Regions from separate parts of the Leptothrix mechoopdaensis genome, predicted to be linked through region 1. Evidence: riboswitches for the same ligand, from Rfam matches in the RefSeq annotation. Region 1 holds a riboswitch; the other holds the start of a gene.
The links. Region 1 has a riboswitch for glycine ahead of ACWA7K_RS05395 (D-amino acid dehydrogenase). Riboswitches for the same ligand answer to the same signal wherever they lie in the genome.
Positions count from the first base shown of each region.

Region 1 (3,400 bases):
TGCGCACGCCGGCGGGCATGTTGCCGACGCCGCGCGCGGAAGCGCTGATCGGCCCGACGCGCACCATCCTTGAGTCGCTGCGGCGGCTGGCCTCGCTCGACGAGGCCTTCGACCCCGCCACGGCGCAGCGCCGTTTCCGCATCTGCATGACCGACGCCAGCCACATCACGCTGTTGCCGCCGCTGCTGGCCCGGGTGCGGGCCGAGGCGCCCGGCGTGCAGCTGGCCGCCGCCCGCATGGACGGCCAGACCGCGCAGGCGCTGGCCTCCGGCGAGGCCGACCTGGCCGTCGGCTACGCGCCCTGGCTGGAGACCGGCATCTACCAGCAGACGCTGTTCCAGCAGGACTGGGTCTGCCTGGCCAGCCCCACCCACCCGCGCCTGGCGCGGCGCCGCCGGCTCAACCTCGACCTCTACCAGGCGGTGCCGCACGTGACGATCGCCGCCGGCACCGGCGCGCACCTGCTCGATGCGGCACTGGCGCGCTCAGGCGTGGAGCGGACGGTGCAGCTGGAGCTGCCGAGCTTTCTGGGCCTGGCGCCCATCATCTCGGCCACCGACCTGCTGGTGACGCTGCCGCGCCAGATCGGCGAGACGCTGGCCGCACTCGGCGGCCTGAGCGTGTTTGCCTGCCCGGTGCCGGTCGAGACCTTCCAGGTCCGCCAGCACTGGCACGCGCGTTACCACCAGGACGCCGGCAATCAGTGGCTGCGCGGCGTCATGCGGGCGCTGTTCAGCGCCTGACCCGCGCCCTTGCCCGACGTCGATGCCGGCAGGCCGGTGAACGCGAAGTCGATCTCCGGCGCCAGCCCGCTGACGATGCGCGCGATGCTCTTGCCCGACCCGCAGGAATGGGTCCAGCCCAGCGTGCCGTGGCCGGTGTTGAGGAACAGGTTGTCGATCTTCGAGCGGCCGATGATCGGCACGTTCGACGGCGTGGCCGGCCGCAGACCGGTCCAGAACTGGGCCTGCTCGGCATCGCCCGCGCCGGGGAACAGCTCCTCGGTGCGGCGCACGATGGCCTCGCAGCGCACCCGGTTCAGGTCGCGGTCATAGCCGTTGAGCTCGGCCGTGCCGGCGATGCGCAGGCGGTCGCCCAGGCGCGAGAACACCAGCTTGTATTCGTCGTCGGTCAGCGAGACCTGGTGGGCCATCGAGGCGTCCTTGACCGGCATCGTCACCGAGTAGCCCTTGGCCGGGTAGATCGGCAGGCGGATGCCCAGCGGCGCGGCCATCAGCGGGCTCAGGCTGCCCATCGCCAGCACGTAGGCGTCGCCGCGCACGCGCTGGAAGCGGCCGTCGGCATCGGTCGCCTCGACATGGTCGATGCGGCCGCCGACCTCGCGCAGCGCCGTCACCGTGTGGCTCATCAGGAAGGTCACGCCGTCGGCGATGCAGCGCGCGACGAGCTCGCGGGCGAACTGGTTCGCGTCGCCCGACTCGTCCTCGGCGGTGTAGGTCGCACCGGCGAGCTGCGGCCGGATGTGGCGCAGCGCTGGTTCGAGCCGCACGGCCTCGTCGGCCGAGATCACGCGCCGGTCGCAGCCCAGGTCACGCATCTGCGCGGCCGGTGCCTCGGCGCCGTCGAACTCCTTCTGGCTCGTGTAGAAGTGCAGGATGCCCTGCGTGCGCTGGTCATAGCGGATGCCGGTGTCGCGCCGCAGTGCCTGCAGCGTGTCGCGGCTGTAGGTGCCCAGACGCACGATCTGCTCGATGTTGTGGCGCGTGCGGGCCGGCGTGCATTCGCGCAGGAACTGCAGGCCCCACAGCCATTGCCGCATGTCGGCACGGATGCGAAACAGCAGCGGCGCGTCTTCCTGGCCCAGCCACTTCAGCACCTTCAGCGGCGCACTCGGGTTGGCCCAGGGTTCGGCATGGCTGACGGAGATCTGCCCGCCATTGGCGAAGCTGGTCTCGGCCGCCGCCGTGGCCTGGCGGTCGATGACGGTGACGTCGTGGCCTTGCTGGCGCAGGAAATAGGCCGAGGTCACGCCGAGCAGGCCGGCGCCGAGGACGATGACTTTCATGGAGCACCCCACAGGACAGATGCGCCCGGCGCCTGGCCGGACGGTGTGCCGCTCCCCCTGTCCTCGATACCTGAGAGATTCAGCCCCCGGCATCGCCCGGGGCCTTGCTCCTTCGGTGCGTCACGTCGGTGACGGCTCTCCAGACGGCGTTGGTGGTGTGCAGTACGGGACCTGAGCGTTCATGGGAGTTTGCGCCTTCGGTGGCCGGACAGGTCCGGCACTCTCCTGCAGGGCGTTGCCGCCTTCACCCGTTGCGACCGGCCTTTCCGGCCGATGCGGGGTGTTGGCGACACCGCACGGGCGGAATGTAGGGTGGACCGGTTCTGGCGTCCAATGCATTGGATGATGGTTGAGCATGAGGCCAATGCATCAATCTTCAGGACGCCATCGCACGCCACGACGTGCGCCGGGCCATTGCCCGGCTCGGGCCTTGTTTCTATGCTTCGCGCCATGTCGACATGCTCCACCCGGGTCGCCGCGAAGTGCCTGGCCGTCACCTGGGCCTGCGCGCTGCCCTGGGCCGCGCAGGCCTTGCAGTGTCCGGAGATGCCGAAGCAGGCCTCGCGTGATGCGGAGGTCGAGGTGCGGGTCGGCGTGCGCTTGCTGGGCGATGCGAAGGGGCCGGAACTGGAGGCGCGGGCGCGCCAGCTGACGACCGACCTGATGGGGCGCCTGCCGCGCGCCGACCGGGTCTATCTGGAGCAGATGCTGTTTGCCGCCTATTGCAGCGCCGTGCGCGACAACGCGGCACTGACCGAGGGCGAGCGCGAAGCTCGGGTGCTGGCCTATCGGCGGGAGATGCAGAAGGCGCTGGGCGACGGCGCCGTGCCGGCCGCCGTCGATCCGCGCGACAAGGCACGCGCCGAACTCGCACGGCTGCCGGTGCCCTACACGGGCGCGGCGTTCCACCGGGCCATCCGGGACGGTGACCTGAAGGTGGTGCGCCTGTTCATCGCCGCCGGCATGGACCTGGAGGTCCGCAACCCCGACACCTGGCGCCCCTTGCAGGCGGCGGTGTTCCATGAGCAATGGGCCGTGGTCGATGCCCTGATCGATGCCGGTGCGGCACCGGCCGGCGGTGCCCTGGCGCAGCTGGGCGCCCGTGGCGACCTGGCGCGTGTCAAGCGTCTGCTGGCCCGCCGGCCCGCCAAGGAGGAGATCGACGCCGCCTGGGTGCTGGCCGCGTCCTATGCGCAGACGGAGGCTGCCCAGCTGATGCGCGAACGTGGCGCCGACCCGGTACGGCTCGGGCCGCAGGCCGTGCTGCGCGTGGCCGTGCGCAACGGGGAAGACGCCGAATCGCTGCGGGCGCTGGAGGTGCTGGCCGCCCAGGGCGTGCCGATCGACCAGGCCGACGATGACGGCTGGACGCCG
Region 1 covers NZ_CM132699.1:1,188,424-1,191,823, reverse strand. Annotated here, with positions in the region: gene ACWA7K_RS05400 (LysR family transcriptional regulator) at 1-743, shown strand, start outside; gene ACWA7K_RS05395 (D-amino acid dehydrogenase) at 701-2,026, opposite strand; glycine riboswitch at 2,074-2,179, opposite strand; gene ACWA7K_RS05390 (ankyrin repeat domain-containing protein) at 2,477-3,400, shown strand, end outside.

Region 2 (3,400 bases), 1.5 Mb from region 1:
CTCCTTCATTCCGACGCTTCCTTCCACTCCGGCCGCTGCGCCCAACGGACGCAGCGGCCTTTCCTTCCCGACGATGTTCAAGAACCTGCTGATCTACCGCCTGGCCGAGACCTGGCAACCCGACTTCACCGCACTGGAAGCCGCCGCCGACGCGGCCACCTTCATCCCGTGTGGCGCGACGCAGCCGATCTCGGCCGGCTGGGTGGCCCCGCGCGGTCGCGCCCACGGCACGCTGGTCGAATCGATCGGCGGCCATTGGCTGCTGCGGCTGATGGTCGAGCAGAAGGTGCTGCCGGGTTCGGTCGTCAAGCGCCGCATCGACGAGATGGCCGAGCGCATCGAGGCCGACACCGGCCGCAAGCCCGGCAAGAAGCAGCGCAAGGACATGAAGGACCAGGCCCAGCTCGAACTGCTGCCGCAGGCGTTCACCAAGCAGCTCGGCCTGCCGGTCTGGATCGCCCCCGAGCAGGGCCTGCTGATGATCGACGCGGCCAGCACGGCCCGCGCCGACGAGGTCATCACGCTGTTGACCAAGGGCCTGGCGGGCTTCTCGATCGAGCCGATCCACACGGCGCTGTCGCCGTCGACCGTGATGGCCGGCTGGCTGCTGGCGGGCGCGGCGCGGCCCGGCGAGACCGAACTGCCGGAAGCCGCGATCGAGCCGCCGGCCGTCTTCACGGTCGACCGCGACTGCGAGCTGAAGGCGCCCGACGAGTCCAAGGCGGTCGTGCGCTACGCCCGTCACCCGCTCGACACCGACGAGGTGCGCAGCCACATCGAGCAGGGCAAGCGCCCGACCCGCCTGGCGCTGACCTGGAACGGCCGCGTGTCCTTCGTGCTGACCGACCAGATGGTGCTCAAGAAGATCGAGTTCCTCGACGGCGTCTACGAAGGCCAGCCGCCGGGCAACCACCGCGATGCCGACGAGGCCTTCGACGCCGATGCGGCGATTGCCACCGGCGAGCTGATCCAGCTGATCCCCGACCTGCTCGATGCCCTCGGCGGCGAGCAGCAGCCGGGCATGCTCGTGCCGACCGAGCCGGTCGCGACGACCGCACCACGCGCGGTCACCACACCCGCCGGCAACGAGCCGCCGCCCTGGGAATGAACCCGCGCCGAGGTCGGGTCCGGGCCTGACAAGCCCGGAAGGCGTCGGCTACACTGGCCGCCGCCAGGAGAGAGCCGCTGGCCTGCAGGTCCGATCAACACGGGCCCTTCCGCAGGTTGAGGCAGCCGCCGAAGGCGCAGAGACCGGCCGAGCAAGCCGGCCTCGAACGCTCAGGCAAAAGGACTGGCACACGTCTGCGCAACAGACGTCACCTCACTGGAGAGAGACCGCCACGGCCCACGGCCGGCAGGCGGTCCACCGAAGGGGCAAGCGGCGTGGTGGCCCAACCACCGAGCCGTCAATCTCTCAGGTAAAGCGGACAGCGAGGGCACACCCGGCGACCGACAGGTCGGCGGGTCCGGATGGCGCCCCATCCAACGCCCTCGGAGCCTCAGATGTCCGCTGACACGCCCTCTTCTGCCTCTGCCCTGCTGCAGACCCCGCTGCACGACCTGCACCTCGAACTCGGGGCCCGCATGGTCCCCTTCGCCGGCTACGCGATGCCGGTCAACTACCCCGCCGGCATCCTGGCCGAGCACCGCCAGTGCCGCGAGTCGGCCGCGCTGTTCGATGTCTCGCACATGGGCCAGCTGCGGCTGGTCGGCGATGACGCCGCCCGCGCGCTCGAGAGCCTCGTGCCGGTCGACGTCGTCGACCTGGGCGTCGGCCGCCAGCGCTACGGCTTCTTCACCAATCCGTCGGGCGGGCTGCTCGATGACCTGATGATCACGCGCCGCGCCGACGACCTGTTCCTGGTCGTCAACGCCGGCTGCAAGGACGCCGACACGCGCCACCTGATCACGCACATCGGCCACCGCTGCCAGGTCATCCCGATGCCCGAACGCGCGCTGCTGGCGCTGCAGGGTCCGAAGGCGGTCGACGCGCTGGCGCGCATCAACGCGGGCGTCGCCTCGCTGACCTTCATGACCGGCGGCCACTACGCGCTGGCCGGGGCCGACTGCTACGTGACCCGCTCGGGCTACACCGGCGAGGACGGCTTCGAGATCTCGGTGCCAGCCAGCCACGCCATCGCGCTGGCCCGCACGCTGCTGGCCCAGCCGGAGGTCGCGCCGGCCGGCCTGGGCGCCCGCGACACGCTGCGGCTGGAGGCCGGCCTGTGCCTCTACGGCCACGACATCCACGCCGCCACCTCGCCGATCGAGGCCGGCCTCACCTGGGCGATCCAGAAGGTGCGCCGCCCCGGTGGCGCGCGTGCCGGTGGCTACCCCGGCGCCTCGGTCATCGAGGGCCAGCTGACGCAGGGCGCGACGCACAAGCGCGTCGGCCTGGTCGGCCTGGAACGTGCCCCCGTGCGTGAAGGCGCCACGCTGCATGATGCCCACGGCCACAAGCTCGGCACGGTCACCAGCGGCACCACCGGACCGACCGTCAACCAGCCGATCGCGATGGCCTACGTCGCCACCAACCACGCGGCACCTGGCAACACGCTCTACGCCGAAGTCCGCGGCAAGCGCCTGCCGATGAAGGTGACCCCGCTGCCGTTCGCGCCGCACCGATACTTCCGGGGTTGAGCGACGCCCGGGCGGGCCGTCGCTCGGCCCGTTCGCCTCACCCTCCAGACATCCTCGCCATCTGTTTCCAGGAGCCCTACATGCCTCTCCAGTTCACTTCCGACCATGAATGGATCGATGCCGCCGACGCCAGCGCGGCCGTGGTCGGCATCACCGTGCACGCGCAGGACGCGCTCGGTGACGTGGTCTTCGTCGACCTGCCCGCCGTGGGCGCCACCTTCGCCAAGGGCGAGGTCGCCGGGGTCGTCGAATCGGTCAAGGCCGCCGCCGACCTGTACGCGCCGGTCAGCGGCGAGATCGTCGCCGTCAACGAGGCGCTGCGCGACGACCCGTCGCTGGCCAACAGCGATCCGCTGGCCTCGGGCTGGTTCTTCAAGGTCAAGCTGAGCAACCCGGCCGAACTCGCCGACCTGCTCGACCAGACCGGCTACGACGCGCTGCTCAAGACGCTCTGACGCGCCCGCGTCATGACGCTCTCACGCGCCTGACGCCGACCCGGACCGCCCCGCCCTTGCGGCGCGGTCCGGCCGCACCTCCTTTCATCGCCGCCACCATGCCCGCCCAGCATCCCCACGCCGCACCGGTCAGCCTGACCGCGCTCGAGAACCCCACCGAATTCACCGCCCGCCACATCGGCCCCGATGCCACCGACGAGCAGCACATGCTGTCGGTCATCGGCAGCGCCAGCCGGGCCGCCCTGATCGACGCCATCGTGCCCGCCAGCATCCGCCGCGCCGCCGCGATGGACCTGCCGCCCGCC
Region 2 covers NZ_CM132699.1:2,716,741-2,720,140, forward strand. Annotated here, with positions in the region: gene ACWA7K_RS11850 (recombination-associated protein RdgC) at 74-1,108, shown strand; glycine riboswitch at 1,163-1,304, shown strand; glycine riboswitch at 1,315-1,441, shown strand; gene gcvT (glycine cleavage system aminomethyltransferase GcvT) at 1,504-2,640, shown strand; gene gcvH (glycine cleavage system protein GcvH) at 2,721-3,095, shown strand; gene gcvP (aminomethyl-transferring glycine dehydrogenase) at 3,194-3,400, shown strand, end outside.
Region 2: it holds a riboswitch for glycine, as region 1 does, so the genes downstream of both, gcvT (glycine cleavage system aminomethyltransferase GcvT) here and ACWA7K_RS05395 (D-amino acid dehydrogenase) in region 1, are expected to answer to the same signal.